2 regions of the Variovorax sp. V35 genome follow, and region 1 is predicted to be linked to the other one. Evidence: riboswitches for the same ligand, from Rfam matches in the RefSeq annotation. Region 1 holds a riboswitch; the other holds the start of a gene.
What was found. Region 1 has a riboswitch for glycine ahead of ACAM42_RS03675 (D-amino acid dehydrogenase). Riboswitches for the same ligand answer to the same signal wherever they lie in the genome.
Positions count from the first base shown of each region.

Region 2: another riboswitch for glycine. It lies ahead of gcvT (glycine cleavage system aminomethyltransferase GcvT); the one in region 1 lies ahead of ACAM42_RS03675 (D-amino acid dehydrogenase).

Region 1 covers NZ_AP028666.1:813,520-820,660, forward strand. Annotated here, with positions in the region: gene ACAM42_RS03660 (PhaM family polyhydroxyalkanoate granule multifunctional regulatory protein) at 1-465, shown strand, start outside; gene ACAM42_RS03665 (FIST C-terminal domain-containing protein) at 515-1,795, shown strand; gene ACAM42_RS03670 (RtcB family protein) at 2,014-3,429, shown strand; gene ACAM42_RS03675 (D-amino acid dehydrogenase) at 3,448-4,755, opposite strand; glycine riboswitch at 4,847-4,953, opposite strand; glycine riboswitch at 4,998-5,088, opposite strand; gene rfbB (dTDP-glucose 4,6-dehydratase) at 5,207-6,286, shown strand; gene rfbD (dTDP-4-dehydrorhamnose reductase) at 6,283-7,141, shown strand, end outside.
Region 2 covers NZ_AP028666.1:2,982,059-2,989,199, reverse strand. Annotated here, with positions in the region: gene ACAM42_RS13835 (TRAP transporter large permease) at 1-470, shown strand, start outside; gene ACAM42_RS13830 (helix-turn-helix transcriptional regulator) at 507-1,286, opposite strand; gene ACAM42_RS13825 (MFS transporter) at 1,395-2,588, shown strand; gene ACAM42_RS13820 (hypothetical protein) at 2,751-3,233, shown strand; gene ACAM42_RS13815 (hypothetical protein) at 3,330-3,866, shown strand; glycine riboswitch at 3,898-3,984, shown strand; glycine riboswitch at 4,001-4,105, shown strand; gene gcvT (glycine cleavage system aminomethyltransferase GcvT) at 4,153-5,325, shown strand; gene gcvH (glycine cleavage system protein GcvH) at 5,397-5,768, shown strand; gene gcvP (aminomethyl-transferring glycine dehydrogenase) at 5,826-7,141, shown strand, end outside.

The DNA.
Region 1 (7,141 bases):
GCTGCGGCGATGGCGCCGGCGCCTGCACCGGCCCCTGCTGCCCCGGCACCCCGGCCTGCGCCGGAGCCTGTCGAGGAAGAGGAAGAAGAGTTCGACGAGGCCGAGGAAGAAGCGGAAGAAGAGGAAACCCCGGCGCCGAAGAAGACCTCGCGCGCCAAGCCCGCAGCGTCCAACGGCGCCGCCGGCGTGGTCGACCCGATGCAATGGTGGGGCTCGCTCACCGAGCAGTTCCAGCAGATCGCGAGCACGGCGCTGCAGGATGCGGCGCAGCTCAAGGTGCCGGCCATGGCGCAGCCGCTGGCCGACGCCGTGGGGCAGGTCATCGGCAAGGCAACGGCGGCGCGCAAGCCGGCCGCCAAGACTGCTCCGAAGAAAGCTGCCGCCAAAAAAGCCGCGCCGGCACCCGCCGCGCGCAAGAAAACCACGTCCACCGCCGCGCGCAAGCGAACCTCCGGCCGGCGCTGACGTCTCACAGTCACCTTTCCAGACGACGACGCACGGGTCGGTACGCACCATGAAACTGTTTCCCACCGGCCATGCCACCCACCCGCAATGGCGCATGGCCGCCGGCCTCGTGCTGGCCCAGTTGCGCGCGCAGATGGCGCTGCCCGATTACGCGTCGAACCCGACGCTCGGGCTGCTCTACATCACCGACCACTACGCGGCCGAGGCGCAGGAGATCCTCGATCACCTGAGCGCCGAGCTGCCCGAGGTCACCGACTGGTCGGGCACGGTCGGCATCGGCGTGTCGGCCAACAACGCCGAGTACTTCGACGAGCCCGGCCTGAGCCTGATGCTGTGCGCGCTGCCCAGCGACCAGTACCGCGTGTTCTCGGGCGTGGCGCCGCTGGGCAGCTCCGAAATGAGCGGCTTCGAGGCGCACACCGCGCTCGTGCACGCCGACCCGGCCACGCCCGACCTGGGCGAGCTCATCGGCGAGATGGCGGGGCGCACCGACACCGGCTACCTGTTCGGCGGGCTCTCGTCCGGCCGCGGCGGGGCGCTGCAGTTCGCGGTTGGCGGCAACGGCAACATCCGCGGCCACGGCGCGGCGGGCGGCGTGTTCTCGGGCGGCTTGTCGGGCGTGGTGTTCGGCGAGGGCGTGCGGCTGGTGTCGCGCGTCACGCAGGGCTGCCAGCCGCTGCGCACCGGCGGCGCGCGCGAGCGCGAGATCACCGAGGCCGACGGCAACCTGCTGCTGGCGCTCGACGGCGAACCGGCGCTCGACGTGCTGCTGGCCGACCTGCAGGTGTCGCTCGACCGGCCGCAGGAGGCCATCGACGCCGTGCGCAACACGCTGGTCGGCCTGGCCGACGCGGGCAGCGACGGCATCCGCCGCACCGGCGACCTGGGCGCCGACGTGCTGGTGCGCCACATCATCGGCCTGGACCCGACGCGGCGCGGCATCGCCATTGCCGACAACGCCGAGGCCGGCATGCGGCTGAGCTTCTGCCGCCGCAACGCGCAGGCGGCGCGCGCCGACCTGATGCGCATCTGCGCCGAGATCCGCGAAGAGCTCGAGCCCGAAGAACAGACGCTGGCCACCGCGCGCGCCGTGGCGGCCGGCGAGGCCGAGGCCGCGCCGCATCCGGCGCGGCGCATCGCAGGCGCGGTGTACGTGAGCTGCTCGGGGCGCGGCGGCCCGCACTTCGGTGCGCCGGGCGCCGAATTGCAGATCGTGCGGCATGCGCTGGGCGACGTGCCGCTGGTCGGCTTCTTCGCCGCCGGCGAGATCGCGCGCCATCACCTGTACGGCTACACCGGCGTGCTGACGGTGTTCACTGCGCCGGACTGACTGACTGGCTGACTGACGGGAAAAAACGACGCGCGCGCCTGCGCGTTGTTTTCGCAGGCGCTTCGCGTCGCTAGAATCCGCCCGCTTTCTTGAATCTCTGCTGCTGCAAGAAAGAGTGATCCGCGCGCCCCGAGGCACGCGGTCGATCTCTTTCGCCCCGCCACGCGATGTGACGGGGCCCGGAAACCGACACGGTTTCCCCGAATGGAATTGCAGCCATGGGCAGCCCTACCCACAGTCATTTTTCGAGACTCCAGCGCGCCTTTTCGCGCGCCCACATCGCCGTCGACTACCGCGACGGCATCTATCACCTGCGCAACGAAGCCGCGCAGGCGACCGTGCTTCTGCCGCAGAGCCTGCCGCTGGAAGAAAAAGCCGTGAACCAGCTGCTGGCCTTCGCCAGCGTGCGCTCGCCCGACGGCGCGCACGGCGTGTGCAAGGCCTGCGCGACGCCGGACTTCCATCCGGGCTCGGTCGCGCCGGTGGGCAGCGTCGTCGCGACCGATGGCGACTTCGTGATCCCCGCCGCGGTCGGCACCGACATCAACTGCGGCATGCGCCTGCTGACCACCGGCCTCACGCTGGACCAGGTGGCGCCGCACAAGACGCAGCTGCTCGCGCGGCTCACGCGCAGCCTGCTCGACAACGGGCGCGACGTGCCGGTGCACACGGCGGCGTTTCGCGCGCTGTTCGACGAAGGGCCGGCGGCGTTCTTGGACGCCGTGCGCAACGACGGGCTCTGGGCGGCCTGCGACCGCGACCGGCTGCAGGCCGAGATCGGCGCGTGCATCGGCCTGGCGAGCTTCGGCGGTCAGTCGCGGCACGCACCGCCGGCCTACACCGGCGCGCGCCACGAGGTGTTTCGCGACCCGTGCCTCGGCACGCCGGGCAGCGGCAACCACTTCGTCGAGCTGCAGGTGGTCGACCAGGTGATGGACCGGCACGCGGCCTACCGCGCGGGGCTCAAGGCCGGCGAAGTCGTGGTGATGATCCACAGCGGCTCGCGCGACATCGGGTTCCATGTCGGCGGCCGCTGGATGGGCCGCGCGCGGGCTGAATGGCCGCAGGGCCTGCGCCATCCGAAGAGCGGGCTGTACGGGCTGGCCGGGCCGCTGGCGCAGGAGTACCTCGAAGCCATGGGCGTGGCCGCGCGCTATGCGTGGGCCAACCGGGTCGTGCTGGCCGAGCTGGTGCGCAAGGACTTCGCCGAGCTGCTGGGCGCCACGGCGTCGACGCTGGTGGTCGACGTGCCGCACAACGTGGTGCTGCGCGAGCACGGCATGAACATCCATCGCAAGGGCGCGACGCCGGCGCATGCGGGCGACCTCGCGCTGATTCCCGGGTCGATGGGCGATCACTCGTACCTTGCGACCGGGCTGGGGCATGAGGACTGGCTGTGGTCGTGCAGCCATGGTGCCGGCCGGCGCATGCGTCGGCAGGAAGTGCGCGCGATGCGGCCTGCGCCCGGCGACACCGAAGCCAGCTGGCAATGCGTGACGCTGCGCGAAGAGCGCCGCATCGAGGAGGCGCCGCAGGCCTACAAGCCGATCGGCGTGGTGATCGAGGCGCAGGAAAGCGCGGGGCTCATCCGCTGCGCCGTGCGGCTCAAGCCCTGTGTCACGTTCAAGGCATGACCCGGGGCGCGTGGCGTGTCAGCCCAGTGCGGGCTGCACGGCGCGCGGCGCGGGCGCCGGCATGCCGGCGAACGCGAAATCGACCTCGGGCGCCAGCCCGCTCACGATGCGCGCGATCGACTTGCCCGAGCCGCAGGCGTGCGTCCAGCCGAGCGTGCCGTGGCCGGTGTTGAGGAACAGGTTCGGCAGCTTGGTCTTGCCGATCAGCGGCACGTTGCTCGGCGTGGCCGGGCGCAGGCCGGTCCAGAACTGCGCGCGCTCGGTGTCGCCGGCGCCGGGGAAGAGCTCCTCGACGCGCCGCACGATGGCTTCGCAACGCACGCGGTTCAGGTCGCGGTCGTAGCCGTTGAGCTCGGCCGTGCCGGCGATGCGCAGGCGGTCGCCCGATTCGGAGGTGTAGCGCGAGAACACCAGCTTGTATTCGTCGTCGGTCAGCGAGACCTGGTGCGCCTTCGACGCGTCCTTCACGGGCAGCGTCACCGAGTAGCCCTTGGCGGGGTAGATCGGCAGGCGGATGCCCAGCGGCGCGGCGTACAACGGACTCAGCGAACCCATCGCGAGCACGAAGGCATCGCCGCGGATGCGCTGGAAGCGGCCTTCGTTGTCGGTCGCCTCGACGTGGTCGATGCTGCCGCCGGCTTCGCGCAGCGCGGTCACCGTGTGGCTCATGAGGAACTTCACGCCGGCCGCCTCGGCCAGCTTCACGAGTTCGCGCGCGAAGCGGTTGGCGTCGCCCGATTCGTCTTCGGCGGTGTACGTGGCGCCGGCGAGTTGGGGGCGGATGTGGGCGAGGGCGGGTTCGATCTTGATGGCCTCGTCGGCGGAGATGACCAGCCGCTCGCAGCCCAGGGCGCGCATCTGCTCGGCGGGCGCGAGGGCGCCGTCGAATTCTTTTTGCGTCGTGTAGAAGTGCAGGATGCCTTGCGTGCGCTGGTCATAGTTCAGGCCGGTGTCTCGACGCAATTGCTGCAACATTTCCCGGCTGTATGTACCGAGACGAACGATCTGTTCGATGTTGTGGCGGGTGCGCGCGGGGGTGCATTCGCGCAGGAACTGCAGGCCCCAGAGCCATTGGCGCATGTCGGCGCGGATGCGAAAGAGCAGCGGCGCGTCTTCCTTGCCGAGCCATTGCAGCACCTTCAGCGGCGCGCTCGGATTGGCCCACGGTTCGGCATGGCTGACCGAGATCTGGCCGCCGTTGGCGAAGCTGGTTTCGGCGGCCGGGGTGGCCTGCCGGTCGATCACGGTCACCTCGTGGCCGAGTTGCTGGAGGTAGTAGGCCGAAGTCACGCCGAGCAGGCCGGCGCCAAGAACGATCACACGCATTGCAAGTACCTTTGAGTTTGCAGCGCTTGAACGGCGGGCGTGGAGTGCTATTGAAAAAATAGCAAGCAACCGGACGACCGATGTCCAAGTTGCCGCTCCCCCTGTCCTCGGTACCTGAGAGATTCACCCTGCTGCACCCGCAGCGGGTTTGCTCCTTCGGTGCGCCACATGGCGTGGCGGCTCTCCAGACGGCCGTATCGATGAGTGCAGTACTGACCCCTTGCCGAAGTTCCTGGGCGTTGCCTGGAATTTCGTCGGGCCGACCTGAGCGTTTATGGGAGTTTGCGCCTTCGGTAGGGCCTCCGTGGAGGCCCGCTCTCCTGCAATTGTTGGCGATTGTAGGCGGGCCCCGCAAGCCGGCCAAGCCCTGTACATCGGCACTTCACACCGATGGGATAATTGAATGTTGATTTTTGGTAAAGCAAACTTTTTTCTACATGCAGGGGACTCCATGATCCTGGTTACCGGCGGCGCAGGCTTCATTGGCGCCAATTTCGTGCTCGACTGGATCGCGCAGGGCAACGAGCCCGTCGTGAACCTCGACAAGCTGACCTACGCAGGCAACCTCGAGACCCTGGCGTCGCTCAAAGGCAACGCGAACCATGTCTTCGTGCAAGGCGACATCGGCGACAGCGCGCTGCTCGATCGCCTGCTGGCCGAGCACAAACCCCGTGCCGTCGTGAACTTTGCCGCGGAATCGCACGTGGATCGTTCGATCCACGGTCCGGAAGACTTCGTGCAGACCAACGTGCTCGGCACTTTCCGCCTGCTCGAATCGGTGCGCGGCTACTGGAACGCCTTGCCGGCCGACCAGAAGGCCGCCTTCCGCTTCCTGCACGTGTCGACCGACGAGGTCTACGGCTCGCTCTCCAAGACCGACCCGGCCTTCACCGAAGAGAACAAGTACGAGCCCAACAGCCCGTACTCGGCCAGCAAGGCCGCCAGCGACCACCTCGTGCGCGCCTGGCACCACACCTACGGCCTGCCGGTGGTCACCACCAACTGCTCGAACAACTACGGCCCGTTCCACTTCCCCGAGAAGCTGATCCCGCTGATGATCGTCAACGCATTGGCCGGCAAGAACCTGCCCGTGTACGGCGACGGCATGCAGGTGCGCGACTGGCTCTACGTGAAGGACCACTGCAGCGCCATCCGCCGCGTGCTCGAGGCCGGCAAGCTCGGCGAGACCTACAACGTCGGCGGCTGGAACGAGAAGCCCAACATCGAGATCGTCAACACCGTGTGCGCGCTGCTCGACGAACTGAGCCCCCGCGCCGACGGCAAGCCGTACAAGGAACAGATCACCTACGTCACGGACCGCCCGGGCCACGACCGCCGCTACGCCATCGATGCACGCAAGCTCGAGGCCGAACTCGGCTGGAAGCCCGCCGAGACCTTCGACACCGGCATCCGCAAGACCGTCCAGTGGTACCTCGCCAATGGCGAGTGGGTGCGCAACGTGCAAAGCGGCGCGTACCGCGAATGGGTCGAGAAGCAGTACGACGCCGCACCCGCAAAGGCTTCCGCATGAAGTTGCTGCTGCTCGGCAAAGGTGGACAGGTCGGCTGGGAGCTGCAGCGCAGCCTCGCGCCGCTCGGCGAAGTGGTCGCACTGGACTTCGACAGCACCGACTTCCACGCCGACTTCAGCCGTCCCGAGCAGCTGGCTGCAACCGTGCTGGCGGTGCGCCCCGACGTCATCGTCAATGCCGCCGCGCACACCGCCGTCGACAAGGCCGAGAGCGAGCCCGACTTCGCGCGCAAGCTCAACGCCACCTCGCCCGGCGTGGTGGCCGAGGCGGCGCAGCAGATCGGCGCGCTGATGGTGCATTACTCCACCGACTACGTCTTCGACGGCAGCGGCACTAGGCCCTGGAAAGAGGAAGACGCGACCGGCCCGCTCAGCGTGTACGGCCAGACCAAGCTCGAAGGCGAGCAGCTGGTGGCGCAGCATTGCGCGAAGCACCTGATCTTTCGCACCAGCTGGGTGTACGCCGCACGCGGCGGCAACTTCGCCAAGACCATGCTGCGCCTGGCCAAGGAGCGCGACAAGCTCACGGTCATCGACGACCAGTTCGGCGCCCCCACCGGGGCTGAGTTGCTGGCCGACATCACTGCGCACGCCATCCGCGCCACCTTGCAAGACCCGACCAAGGCCGGGCTGTACCACGCCATCGCCGGCGGCGAGACCACGTGGCACGGCTACGCGCGCTTCGTGCTCGAGATGGCGCAGCAGGCCGGCGTCGAACTCAAGGCCGGCCCGCAGGCCGTGGAGGCCGTGCCCACCAGCGCCTTTCCGACGCCCGCGAAGCGCCCGCACAACTCGCGGCTCGACACCACCAAGCTGCAGACCACCTTCGGCCTGCGACTGCCGCCCTGGCAGGAAG
Region 2 (7,141 bases), 2.2 Mb from region 1:
CGCTGCTGTCGGCGTCGGTGCTGATCATCATCGGGCTGTCGGCCTCGTTCGCCTGGGTGCTGACCATCGAGGGCATTCCGCAGCAGATGGCCGAATGGCTCATCAGCATGAACCTCTCGCCGTGGATGTTCCTGATCATCGTCAACGTGTTCCTGCTCCTGTTCGGCATCTTCATCGAGCCGCTGCCGGGCGTGATGGTGCTGGCGCCGATCCTTGCGCCCGTGGCGATCAAGCTGGGCGTCGACCCGGTGCACTTCGCGATGATCGTGATCTTCAACCTCACGCTGGGCATGATCACGCCGCCGGTGGGCGGGCTGCTGTTCGTGACCTGCAACGTGTCGAAGGTGCCGATGTCGGCGCTGGTGAAGGAACTGGTGCCCTTCCTGTGGGCGCACGGCGCGGTGCTGATGCTGCTGACCTTCGTGCCGATGCTGAGCACCTGGCTGCCGCGCGCGCTCGGGTTCAAGTAGCGGCGCAGGCCGCCCCCGTCCGCGCCTGCACTCGCCTCAGGCCGGCGGGTGAAGGTACTGGCTCGGCGGCACGCCGAGCGTGCGGCGGAACATCGCGGTGAAGGCGCTCGGGCTCTCGTAGCCGTGCGCCAGCGCCACCTCCAGGATCGACGCGCCCGCGGCCAGCCGCGGCAGGCTCAGCAGCAGCCGCGCCTGACGGCACCACGCGCCGAAGGTCATGCCAGTTTCGCGTTCGAACAGCCTCGCCAGCGTGCGCGCGTTCATGTGCAGCCGCGCGGCCCAGCCGTCGAGCGTGGCGGGCTGCGCGGGGTCGCGGATCAGCGCCTCGCACAGCGAGGCCAGGCGCGCATGGCGCGGCATCGGCACATGCAGCGACAGCGCGGGCGCGGCCTCGATCTCGTCGAGGATCAGCTCCATCACGCGCTCGTCGCGCCCGCCCGGCGGGTAGTCCAGCGGCAGCGACACGGCCGCCACGATCAGCTCGCGCAGCAACGCGCCCACATGGATCACGCGGCAGTCGGCGCCCAGGTCGGCGCGCGTGCCGGGCTCGACGAAGACGGTGCGCATCTTCACCTCGCCCGCCATGCGGATCTGGTGCGTCATGCCCGGCGGCACCCAGACGCCGCGCCCCGGCGGCACCACCCAGCTGCCGGCTGCGGCGCCGACCATCATCACGCCCGAAATCGCATGAATGAGCTGCCCGCGCCGGTGCGCATGCGGCGGAATGAAGGCGTCGCCCGCCGGATCGGTGGCCAGCACGGCCACGGCGCGCGGGGTCGATTCGCCCTCGTCGGGGCGCAGATTCAGTTTGTCCATTTCACGACGATGTTTGCACATTCATAGCGAGAACATCTTTCCGTGTCTTCCTACGATGGCTTTTCCTCCCTTTTTCTCAAACCGGACATCGAAGAAAGAAGCCATCGCATGAACACGCGCCGACTCGGGCTGCTCACCGGCACCCATGCCGTCAACGACCTCTACCAGGGCCTCGTGCCCGCGCTGCTGCCCTTCATGGTGCTGGAGCGCGGCTACAGCTACACGGCCGTGAGCGGCCTGATGCTGGCGGCCACCGGGCTGTCGAGCGTGGTGCAGCCGCTGTTCGGCCTGTACGCCGACCGCCACCCGCGCGCCTGGCTGGTGCCCGTGGGCTTCCTGTTGGCGGCGCTGGGCGTGGTGCTGGCGGGCCTGAGCCAGAGCTATCTGCTGACCTGGATCGCGGTCGCGCTGTGCGGGCTGGGCATCGCGGCCTACCACCCGCCCGCCACCGTGGCCGCGCGCGCGGCCGGCGGCGCCTCGCAGAAGGCGATGAGCGTGTTCTCGGTGGGCGGCACCATCGGCGCCTCGTTCGCGCCGGTGCTGGCGGCCACGGTGGTCGGTGGCGGCAGCCTGTCGCGCAGCTACCTGCTGGGCATTCCCGCGCTGGCGATGGGCGTGGTGTGGGTCGCGGCCAACGCGCGGCGCGGTGCAGTCGCCAGCAACGCGGCAGCCGCGGCGGCGCGCGCCGCGCAGGCCCGCGCCCAGGTGCTGAAGCCGCACAACGACTGGCGCGCCTTCAGCCTGCTGGTGGCGACCATCGTGGGCTGGTCGATCCCCTACGTCACGGTGCTGTCGATGCTCTCGCTGCGCATCACGCGCGACCTGCACGGCAGCACCTTCCAGGGCGCCGCGGCGCTCACCGCCTTCACCGCCGCAGGGGCCGTGGGCACGCTGGCCGGCGGCTGGCTCGGCGACCGCATCGGGCGCATGGGCACGATCCGCTGCGGCTACCTGCTCGCGCTGCCGGCCATGGCGGGCCTCGTGCTCGCCTCCACGCCCGGCGCGGCGCTGGCCTGCACGGCGTGGCTCGGCATGAGCATGTTCCTGCCCTTCGCCGCGCAGGTGACGCTCGCGCAGGACTACCTGCCGCGCAACCCGGCGACCGCCAGCGGCATCACGCTCGGCCTCGCGCTCTCGGTCGGCGGACTGGTGTCGCCCCTGTTCGGCCTGCTGTCGGATGCGCGCGGACTCGGCGTCACGCTCACGGTGGTGTTGTGCGTGCTGTGCGTCGCAACCGTGCTGGCCTTGCGGCTTCGCAATCGGACGGTGCAGGTGATGGCGGGCGAGGCTGCGGCGGCCTGAGCCCTGCCCCGCGCTCCCGGTGTCCTATGGACGCGCCCTGAACCACGGACCACCGAAATCCGTGGGCGATTCAACGCCGCACGCCTCCTCTTTCACTGCCAGAATCGACGCAAGCTTCGACGTCGAGCCTGACAGACAAGAAGAAGGAAAGAGAAGGACGCCATGCACCGAATCGTCGCCCAGGGCAGCAGCCTTGTCGCTGCCGGCTTGCTGGCCACCGCCGGTATCGCGGCCACGCCGGCCGCCGCGCCCGTTGCAGCCGTTGCACCAGCAGCCGCCCCCGCCAATCCCACCAATCCCGTCACCCACCTCGCCGAAGTGGAAAGCGCCGTGCGCGCCTGGGCCGCCGCCTGGTCCGCGCGCGACGTGGAGCGCTACCTCGCGGCCTACGCGAGCGACTTCACCCCCGCGCGCGGCCAGACCCGCGAGCGCTGGGAGGCCGACCGGCGCGCCCGCATCACGGGCAAGTCGCGCATCAGCGTGGGCATCGAGGGGCTGGTGATCAGCGTTCAGGGCACCTCGGCCAGCGCGCAGTTCCGGCAGGTCTACAGCGCCGACGCGCTCACCGAGACCGACCGCAAGACCCTCGAGCTGCAGCGCGTGGGCCCGCGCTGGCTGATCCGCAAGGAGAGCGCGGGCAACTGACGCGCGCCGCCTTGTCCCTGTAAGGCAAATGGTTCACGAAGATGTCACCACTTGCAACGATGCTGCAGCCTTCGACCTCCGAAAGCTGTGGCCGCCATGTTCCCCACCAAGACCGAGAAGGCACGCGACGAACTCCAGGCCGGGCAGCGCACGCTCAGCCAGCGTGAGCGCGCCCTGCTGCTCATGGCCGACGGCCGGCGCTCGCTGACCGACTTCAGCCCGCTGTTCCCCAGCCGCGTCGAGGCCGAGCAGGCGATCCAGGGGCTGATGCAGCGCGGCTACCTGCAGGTCGCGCGCCCGGTCGCGCCACCGCCCGCACCGGCCCCCACGCCCGTCCCCGCCGCCGAGCCGATCCAGGTCGCCACCTCGGCCGACAGCTTCGACGGCAAGCGCTCGCTGGCCACCACGCGCATGTTCCTGTTCGACATCTGCGAGCGCATGTTCGTGCGCCGCGACCCGCGCTTCGCCAACCAGATGCGCGACGCCCTGCGCGAGGCCCGCGACCGCGAGGCCATGCTGACCATCGCCGCGCTGATGCTCTCCGAGATCGAGAAGGCCGCCGGCCCCGAGCGCGCCGACTCGCTGCGCGAGCGCATCGACAAGCTGCTGCCGCCGGCGGAAACCGTGCACTGAGCCGCCAGCCCCGGCCCCGCGATCCACTACACTCGCCGGGTCAGGAGAGAGCCCCGCGCGACGGGGCCGCCGAAGGCGCAGGGGTTCCCCGAACGCTCAGGCAAAAGGACTGACAAGACGCCGGCAACCACCGGCGTTTCCTTGCTGGAGAGAGGCCGTGGCATTGCACGCGGCCCACCGAAGGAGCAAACCCCGATCGTGGGGCGAATCTCTCAGGTAAAGCGGACAGCAGGGGTGGCCCGTGGCGTTGCAGCCATGGATTTCGACTGCCCCTTTGGAGTGCCCCGTGGCTGCTTCCTCCGCTTCCGACGCCCAACTTCTCAAGACACCGCTGTACGACCTCCACGTGGAGCTCGGCGCCCGCATGGTGCCCTTCGCCGGCTACTCCATGCCCGTGCAGTACCCCGCCGGCCTCATGGCCGAGCACAAGCACACGCGCGATGCGGCCGGCCTGTTCGACATCTCGCACATGGGCCAGCTGCGCCTCGTCGGCCCCGATGCCGCCGCCGCTTTCGAAGCCCTGATGCCCGTCGACGTGATCGACCTGCCCGCCGGCAAGCAGCGCTACGGCCTGCTGCTGAACGACGAGGGCGGCATCCTCGACGACCTGATGTTCTTCAACGAAGGCAATGGCTCGCTCTTCGTGATCGTGAACGGCGCCTGCAAGGTGGCCGACATCGCCCACATCCAGGCCAGGATCGGCGCGCGCTGCCAGGTGCAGCCCCTGCCCGACCACGCGCTGCTGGCGCTGCAAGGCCCGCAGGCGGCCGCCACGCTGGCGCGCCTGTCGCCCGGCATCGAGCGCTTCGTGTTCATGACCGGCGGCGCGGTGCAGATCGGCGGCGTCGCGGCCTTCGTCACCCGCAGCGGCTACACCGGCGAAGACGGCTTCGAGATCTCGGTGGCCGCAAAGGACGCCGACGCCCTCGCCCGCCTGCTGCTGGCCCAGCCCGAAGTGAAGCCCGTCGGCCTGGGCGCGCGCAACTCGCTGCGGCTCGAAGCCGGCCTGTGCCTGTACGGCAACGACATCGACACCACCACCACCCCGGTCGAAGCCTCCCTCAACTGGGCGATCCAGAAGGTGCGCCGCGCCGGCGGTGCGCGCGAAGGCGGCTTTCCGGGCGCGGCCAAGGTGCTGGCCCAGCTGGCCGCCGTCGCCTCGGGCGCTGCCGGCCACACCGACCACAAGACGCTCACGCGCAAGCGCGTCGGCCTCGTGGCGCTCGAACGCATTCCGGTGCGCGACGGCACGCTGCTGCAGTCGCTCGAAGGCCACGACATCGGCGCCGTCACCAGCGGCCTGCTCGGCCCCACGGCCGACCGCTGCGTGGCCATGGGCTACGTGGCCGCCGCCTTTGCCGAGCCCGGCACGCGCGTGCAGGCCATCGTGCGCGGCAAGCCGGTGCCGATGGAAGTCTCGACCATGCCCTTCGTTCCGACGCGCTACTACCGCGGCTGACCGACACTGAACACCGCAGACCCGGCTAGGCTCTGCACCCCGATTCCATTTTTTCCACGAGGAGTTTTTTCATGAGCATCAAATACACCAAGGACCACGAATGGGTGGCGGCCGAAGGCGGCGCCGCCACCGTCGGCATCACCGTGCATGCGCAGGACGCGCTGGGCGACGTGGTGTTCGTCGACCTGCCTGAAGTGGGCAAGACCTTCGCGCAAGGCGAGGTCGCCGGTGTGGTCGAGTCGGTGAAGGCCGCCGCCGATGTGTTCATGCCCGTGTCGGGCGAGATCACCGAAGTGAACGAAGCGCTGCGCGCCGACCCGTCGCTGGCCAACAGCGACCCGCTGGCCGCCGGCTGGTTCTTCAAGGTCAAGCTGAGCGAGCCCGCGCAGCTCGACGCCCTGCTCGACGCCGCCAGCTACGACAAGTTCGCCGCCGAATCCTGATCCGCTGAACAGCAGCTTCCTCGCACCTTCGTTCCTTCTCCCCGAGCCTTCACCGCCATGCCGATTCCCGCCCTTCCCTCTTTGCAAGAACTAGAGAACGCCGAAGAATTCCTCGCCCGCCACATCGGCATCGATGCGGCGGACGAGGCGCGCATGCTGCCGGTGATCGGCTCGGAAACGCGCGCGGAGCTCATCGACGGCATCGTGCCCGCGGCCATCCGCCGCGCCCGGCCGATGCGCCTGCCCGCGCCGGTCACCGAGGCCGACGCGCTGGCCGAGCTGAAGACGCTGGCGTCGAAGAACAAGGTGTTCAAGAGCTTCATCGGCCAGGGCTACTACGGCACGCACACGCCGGGCGTGATCCTGCGCAACATCCTGGAGAACCCCGCCTGGTACACCGCCTACACGCCCTACCAGGCCGAGATCTCGCAGGGCCGCATGGAAGCCCTGCTCAACTTCCAGACGATGGTGTGCGACCTCACGGGCATGGCCATCGCCAATGCCTCGATGCTCGACGAGGCCACGGCCGCCGCCGAGGCCATGACGCTCGCCAAGCGCAGCGTGAAAAGCAAGAGCAACGTGTTCCTCGTGTCGGGCGACTGCCACCCGCAGACCATCGAGGTCATCAAGACGCGCGCCGCCCCGCTGGGCATCGAAGTCAAGGTGAGCACCGTGTCGGAAACGCTGCCGCACCTGATGGTGAGCGGCGAGTTCTTCGGCGTGCTCGCGCAGTACCCCGCCACCACTGGCCACGTGCACGACCTGCGCCCGCTCGCGGGCCACGCGCACCAGTGCGATGCCGCCTTCATCGTCGCGGCCGACCTGCTGGCGCTGACGTTGCTGGTCGCCCCCGGCGAGTTCGATGCCGACATCGTCTGCGGTACCACGCAGCGTTTCGGCATGCCGCTGTGCAACGGCGGCCCGCACGCCGCCTACCTGGCCTGCCGCGATTCGTTCAAGCGATCGCTGCCCGGCCGCCTCGTCGGCGTGAGCGTCGACACGCACGGCCAGCCCGCCTACCGCCTCGCGCTGCAGACGCGCGAGCAGCACATCCGCCGCGAGAAGGCCACCTCGAACATCTGCACCGCGCAGGTGCTGCCGGCCGTGGTCGCCAGCATGTACGCCGTGTACCACGGCCCCGACGGCCTCACGCGCATCGCACAGCGCGTGGCCGTGCTCACCGCCATCCTCGCCAAGGGCCTGTCGCAGATGGGCCGCGAGCCGGTGAACACCACCGCCTTCGACTCGCTGACGATCCGCACCGGCGACGACACGGCCGCGATCATCGAGCGCGCACAGGCCGGCGGCGTCAACCTGCGCCAACGCCTGCAGCAGCACCTGGGCATCTCGCTGGACGAAACCACCACGCGCGC